DNA from 2 places in the Pseudoalteromonas sp. APC 3694 genome. Region 1 is predicted to be linked to the other one. Evidence: riboswitches for the same ligand, from Rfam matches in the RefSeq annotation. Region 1 holds a riboswitch; the other holds the start of a gene.

The links. A riboswitch is a leader RNA that binds a small molecule or an ion and turns the genes downstream of it on or off. The one in region 1 is predicted to bind cobalamin.
Region 2: another riboswitch for cobalamin. It lies ahead of QMA00_RS06385 (ABC transporter ATP-binding protein); the one in region 1 lies ahead of QMA00_RS13005 (TonB-dependent receptor).

Annotation. Positions count from the first base shown of each region.
Region 1 covers NZ_JASDDE010000037.1:31,445-34,865, forward strand. Annotated here, with positions in the region: gene QMA00_RS13005 (TonB-dependent receptor) at 1-1,320, opposite strand, end outside; cobalamin riboswitch at 1,357-1,522, opposite strand; gene QMA00_RS13010 (YajQ family cyclic di-GMP-binding protein) at 1,797-2,279, opposite strand; gene QMA00_RS13015 (VanZ family protein) at 2,431-2,781, shown strand; gene QMA00_RS13020 (ketopantoate reductase family protein) at 2,774-3,421, shown strand, end outside.
Region 2 covers NZ_JASDDE010000012.1:18,539-21,959, forward strand. Annotated here, with positions in the region: gene QMA00_RS06375 (cobyric acid synthase) at 1-73, opposite strand, end outside; gene QMA00_RS06380 (iron ABC transporter permease) at 73-1,083, opposite strand; gene QMA00_RS06385 (ABC transporter ATP-binding protein) at 1,085-1,897, opposite strand; cobalamin riboswitch at 1,976-2,100, opposite strand; gene QMA00_RS06390 (porin) at 2,161-3,090, opposite strand; gene QMA00_RS06395 (LysR family transcriptional regulator) at 3,254-3,421, opposite strand, start outside.

The sequences.
Region 1 (3,421 bases):
TTGGGTTTCTAAAGTTATACCAAGCTCATTATTTAAGGCTTCTTCAGGTTTAATATTATTGTTTGGTAAATAGTACGGGCTGTTAGTCACAAACGCATTAATTAACGAAGGAGCTCTAAATGCAGTACCGTGATTTAAACGTAGTGTTACATAGTTATTTGCTTTGTAACCAAGTCCTGTACTGTAAGTGTTTGCACGGCCATGGAAGTCATAATCATCGGTTCTAACAACCGCATTTGCTAACCATTTGTTATGGCTATAAAACGCGCCTATAAACAACGCCTTATTATCGCGTTTTTCTTCTGATGACGTTGCTGACGAGTTTGATAAATCCTCAGATAAATAATTAAAGCCACCCGATAGTTCAAGTTCTTCAGTAAGGGTATAAAGCCCTCGATATTCAAACTCAACACGCTCTGTGCTATACACTTGCTGCACATCGGTACCTGTTTGGGTATTTTCTTCTTGCGAAACGCTCACCGAAGTACTTTGGCTATATATATCTGAGGCTTTGTTCCAGCCTAGCTTAGCGGTGTAATTTTCAAAGTCGTAGGCATCGTTACCCCATGCATTATCATATTGTGCTTCGCCTTCACTATACTGAGATTGCAGGCTCAATTGGCCTAGTTCAGCAAGCTCATAAGCTAAATTAAAGCCAATGTTTTTATTTTTGTAGCCATCATCATCATGATCTTTTGTGTACTCAGCCGCTGGATCTTTGCCAGTAACATCAAAACCATCTGTCTCTTCGTAGCCTAAATTATAATTAAAGCTAAGCGCCTCTTTTACAAGCCCACCAGCAAGCTGATAATTACTGTAGCTATGGCTGCCTAAAGTAGCCGAAAGCGAGTTATTTGAGGCTTTACGGGTGATAATATTAATTACTCCGGCTACCGCATCAGAGCCATAAATAGCAGCTCTTGCCCCTTTAATAAGCTCAACACGCTCGATACTGTTAACTGGAATATTCGTCAGCGATACACTACCTGAACTTGCATCGCTCACTCTTACGCCATCAACCAATACTAAGGTATATTTAGCGCTGGCCCCGCGAACAAATATATCTGCCTTTTGACCTAACCCACCATTACGAACAATATCTATCCCAGCTATGGTATTTAATATTGCTGGTAAATCTCGGTAATTCGCTTTTTCAATATCAGCGCGCTCGATAACTGCAACACTTGCTAATACATCATTTATAGGTTGTTCAAATTTATTCGCAGTAACGGTTATTTTTTCAATGGTTTGTTCTGCAGCAGATACAGAAATAGAGAGTACAGCCGAAATGGCCACACCCAGTGCGGTTTTATTTAACATCATGTCCCCTATCTTTGCCCACCGCAAAGATGTTAGTAAGTAAGATTAAATCAAGGCCGGTCTCCGGACTCAGTTACCATAATTTAATACAGCATAACTTTACCGTTGCGGGGGCAGTGTTGGGATTGACTTCATCAATGAAAACGCACCAACTTCCCGATTATCCTACTAAAAAAATCACACCATTGAAGTGTTTAGTAAGCACCTTGAAAATAGACTGCTATTGTTATCTGTTTACTAAAAAAAGTCAACGGACGTCTAAACATCTACAAATCCAAAGGTTCAAGATTCAGGATACGGGGTTCGGGGTTCGGAGTTCGGAGTTCGGAGTTCGGAGTTCGGAGTTCGGAGTTCGGAGTTCGGAGTTCGATAATTATCATAGATCCAAAAATAAATAGCCAAACAATATAACGTGTTTGGCTAAATACATGTTGCTTTGAGCTCAGCGCCTATAGTGCCGAGCTCGAGGCAATAAATTAATCGCGGAAGTTTTTAAACTGAAATGGTTGACCTAAATCAGCAGTGCGTACAACTTGCATAGCCGCTTGTAAGTCATCACGCTTTTTACCTGTTACGCGAACTTCTTCACCTTGAATGGCCGCTTGTACTTTTACTTTAGAGTCTTTGATGGCTTTTACTACTTTTTTAGCCATGTCTTTTTCGATACCCTGTTTAAGTGCAACGTTACGAAAAACATTTTTGCCCGCACGAGAAATATCTTGTAGCTCTAAGCTTGCAACATCCATCCCACGTTTAGAGATTTTACTCGCTAAAATATCAAATAACTGCATTACCTGAGCATCTGCTTCAGCTTTTAATTTAATTGTTTTATCGTTTAGCTCTATTGATGCATCAACGCCTCTAAAGTCAAATCGCGTTTCTAGTTCACGGTTGGCGTTATCAACCGCATTTTTTGCTTCGTTCATTTCTACTTCAGATACAATATCAAATGAAGGCATAGCGTTCTCCTAACTATCTAATCTTAATTTTATGCCGCAATTATAACGTTAAAATGATAAATCTTTACATTTTTCTGCATTTTGTTCAGGTGCGATACTAAATTAGTTTGATATACTGAGGCTTCTTTTTTATACGATTTTAGGAATTTTCGTGACAAGGCGTGTTTACCAAGCAATTTTTTTAATTAGTATTGTTGCGTTTACCTTCTTATTTGCTAAAGAGGTAAAGGGCGCGGCAAACTTATTTCCGCATGTTGATAAAGCAGCGCATTTTGGTATCTTCTTTTTACTTGCCATTATTATGGATAAAGCGTTTAAACTCCCATTATATGCACAAATACTATTACTCGCTGGTTACGGTGCGGCAATAGAAATTATGCAAGATAGCCTTCCTTACAGACAAGCATCACTGGCCGATTTTGTTGCCGATTTTATTGGTGCAGCGAGCTACTTTTTAGCTAAAGCCCTGTTAACACTGCGTAAAAAGAAGCATTATGGCTAACATACTTGTTGTAGGTGATGGCGCTATTGGCTTGTTATTTAGCCATTTTTTAGCCAAGCATCACGCTATATATATACTTACTCGAAAAGGCACAGTTAATACTCGCTTTTACAGCCACAGTAACGCTGCGTCTGAAAAAATTAACGCCACTTTTATCTCACAAGAGCAGTTATCTCAAACTCCTGAATTTGATATTGTTTTATTCACGGTAAAAGCGTTTGCAGTGCAACAAGCCTATGCTCAAGTAAAACCTTATCTAGGCAATAATACCCATATTATACTGAGTCATAATGGCATGGGTAATGTTGAACAATTAAATGAACAACTAACAAAGCAGCAGTCGTTGTACTTTTTAACCACCAGCATAGCTGGATTTAAGTCAAACCCTAATATTGTGCAGCATACCGGAAACGGGCAAAGTGTATTAGGGGGCTGTAATCAACTAGCTATTCAAAATATTCAACAGCTTAGTGAGCAATTACACACCATTCCACAGTTAATTGTCAGTAACAATATTGAACAACTACGGTTTGAAAAGCTACTGGTTAATATTGCAATAAATCCATTAACCGCTCTGTACAATATAAAAAATGGCCAGTTGCGTGCGCCACAGTTTAATAGCTCAATTATTAATTTATTA
Region 2 (3,421 bases), on a different contig from region 1:
CTCTGCAAAGTGCTGCCACTAAGGTGCTTTTACCCGCATCGGAGGTGGTACCTTGTACCATTAATGTTTTCATTATTTACCCACCAGCTGGCGCTTACGAAAATACAAGATACTTAAAAAGAATAGACTACCAATGGCCGCCGTGATCACCCCTATTGGCAGCTCTTGGTTAGCGAGTAATGAACGTGCCAGTACATCGACCCACACCATAAATATGCCCCCGACTAATCCGGTCATTAACAATCCAACGCTGCTGCCTTGAGAGATAAAAAAGCGCACTATGTGCGGCACCATTAAGCCAACAAAGCCAATTCCGCCACACATAGCAACCAATACTGCTGTGATCAATGAGCTTAAAATAAGCATTAAAATTCGAAAGCGATGCACCCGTACACCAAGCGTTGTTGCGCTTTCATCACCTAACAACATGGCATTAAGTTGGCGTCTAAAACCTAACATAATGACTGTACATGTAATGATGACCAAGGCAGGTAATAACAGTGACGGCCATTGCGCCCTAGCAAAACTTCCCAAAGTCCAAAATAAAATAGCCGCGACGGCCTGTGGATCGCTCCAATAAAGTAACAAACTGGTAAAGGCGCTAAATAAAAATGATAAGGCCACCCCAGCCAATAACATCGACTCAACTTGGGCGTTGCGTTGACTGCCAGCAATTAAAATTAATAACCCCATTGCTACTAAACTGCCAATTAAGGCTGCTGCTGATAGCGCAATGCCTGCGCCTATTCCAACAAAAGCCATTAATACTACGACTCCTAATGATGCTCCCGACGAAATACCAAACAAATAAGGGTCAGCCAATGGATTACGAGTAACTGTTTGTAATATCAATCCAGCAATCGCTAAACCGCTGCCGGCCAAAAAAGCCAATAACGTACGTGGCATTCTTAATTCAATAATAATGCGGCTGGTAAATGAGGCCTCGCTTGAAAAAGTTAAGCTATGGTATACATCTGCGAGCGAGGTAGGGGCAGCACCAAAGCTCAATGCCACAAATAAACTAAATACAGCGCATAACAGTGCAATAATTAACGCCACACCATGGTTAGACATAATCGCCATGTTATTGGTATCCATAATAATAGGTAATATGGGGAATAGACTCACCATTGGACGCCGTTTGAGGGTGAGTATTAACTTGCGCGCAAACACCAAAAACCTCATCAAGCATTTGCTCGGTGATCACCTTATTAGGCTTTCCCGCGCTAGCGATTTCTCCGTTTTTAATAACCACTAACTCATCGCACATGGCTGCCGCTAAATTTAAATCATGAAATGAAGCAAACACAGTAATGCCCAAAGATTTAGCCAGCTCCATTAATTGAATTTGATATTTAACATCCAGGTGGCTTGTGGGTTCATCCATAATGAGTAGCTGTGGTTGCTGCACAATCGCTCTGGCAATAAGCGCTCGTTGCTTTTCACCGCCAGATAGTGAGTCAAATGACTGATTGCTATGAGATTCAAGCCCAACACGACTAATAGCCTGCGCTATTTTTTGTTTATCTGCTTGGGTGGTCGAGCTAAATAGCGTTTTATACGGGGTAAGCCCTAGAGCTACAACATCGAATAACGAGAGATTAAATTGCGACGGTGTTTCTTGTAGCACTACCGCAACTTGCTTGGCATAGTCTTCACTTTTTAGCTGCCAAATATCGGTATCGTTAAATTTAATGTCGCCTGCTGATGGCTGATTAAATCGATATAAGCACCGCAGTAAACTCGACTTTCCTGCCCCATTAGGGCCAATTAAACCAATAAATTTACCACGCTCAATGCTCACATTAATGTGCTTAAGAATTAATGTATTGTCCACTCGCCAAGAAACGTTGTTAACGGTTAAAAGCGGTAAGTTTAAAGAGGTGTGAGTGTGCAAAAAATTATCCTAGGCAGGGAAACACCCACACTCAGTACTAATACGTACCAAAAAGAAAATGAGTTAACCCGCTCGTTATATGAAGTTTTAAGGCATTTGTATCTGACTTACAGTAAAACTGATCACAGTTACGGGAATAGTTGAGGAGTTACACCTCATTCCAAATGCTTGGCTATTATGCGCAGATAAGTAAATAATTTAAAGCAAAAAAAAACGCACTCAACTGAGTGCGGTTAAAAGGGAGTGTTTTAACTAAGGTTTAGTTAAAACTTATATTCCATACCTAAACCTAGGTAATCTTGGTCAACCTTGTTATCCATATCAAAGCTTGAGTAAAAACCAAATACTTTAAGGTTTTTGTTTAGTTTATGGTCAACACCTACCGATATCGCGCTTTTATCATCGCTATCATCAAAATCCATTGTTTGGTATTGCACTTTGAAAGTGTTGCTACCCATAAGGTAAGCTGCATTCACTAAGTAACCGTCAGCCTCAGCGCTGCCATCTACTTTTTCTTGTGTTTGGTACATTGCGCCAAGTCTAAAATCTTCAATTTTACCTTGAACTGTTGCACGCACTACATCGTAACCATTGACTTCGCTATCAGCAGCAATGGCAGCATATACTGCGCTCTTTTTAAGGCCTGCATCACCGTAAGTTAACGCCACTGAGTAGCCATTTTTGGCATCTACGTCGTCTTCTGCAATAAATGACGCTAATACTTTAAAACCTTCATATGAGTTTGAAGCATAAGATACTGAGTTACCTAAACGATTTTCACCTTTAAAGGTATTTTTTATATCACCTTCAAGATCGTTGAAAAGATCTAGTTTCCCCTGCGCTTGCTTAAGCGCGGTATCATTTCGGCCTATCACAACCTGACCAAATCCGCCTTTAAAGCCCACATATTGATTACGCGCTGAAATATTGTCGTTATCACCTTTAGAATCGGCATCAGACACATCGACCTGAAATTCAAACTTATAAACCGCTTCTAAACCGTCTGAAATTTTTTCAGACCCTTTAAGTCCGAAACGAGATGCATTACTTTTAATTTCAGTAAAAGACCCTTCACCATCGTCAGATGATTGAACGGTTACATTTGCTTTACCGTAAATATCTACCTCTGCAAGTGCATTAAAAGATAAACCACTAAGTAGGGCTAAGCATAAGCTCGATTTTGCAAATTTCATGTTATTTCCTCGATAACCACAATAGACTAATTTTTAAAACAGCAGCAGTGTGTCACCACTAAATGACAAAAATATTACAAAGGACACATTTTTGTCTTTTTAAGTTAATAAAACTGCATTAAATCTGAAATCAAAATAACATGTAAAATAAACTGCCTACCGACTACTTACTTTGTTTCAATAAACTCGGTGTCATTTGCGTTAACAAATTAACCAAGGTTTCTATCAGCTCTTTCTGTTCGTTATCTCTATGATAAGCAACAAATACATCTCTTGAGGTATTTTCTACCCCTTTTACATGAAAAAGTTCGCCTTTTTCTAAATGATCTTT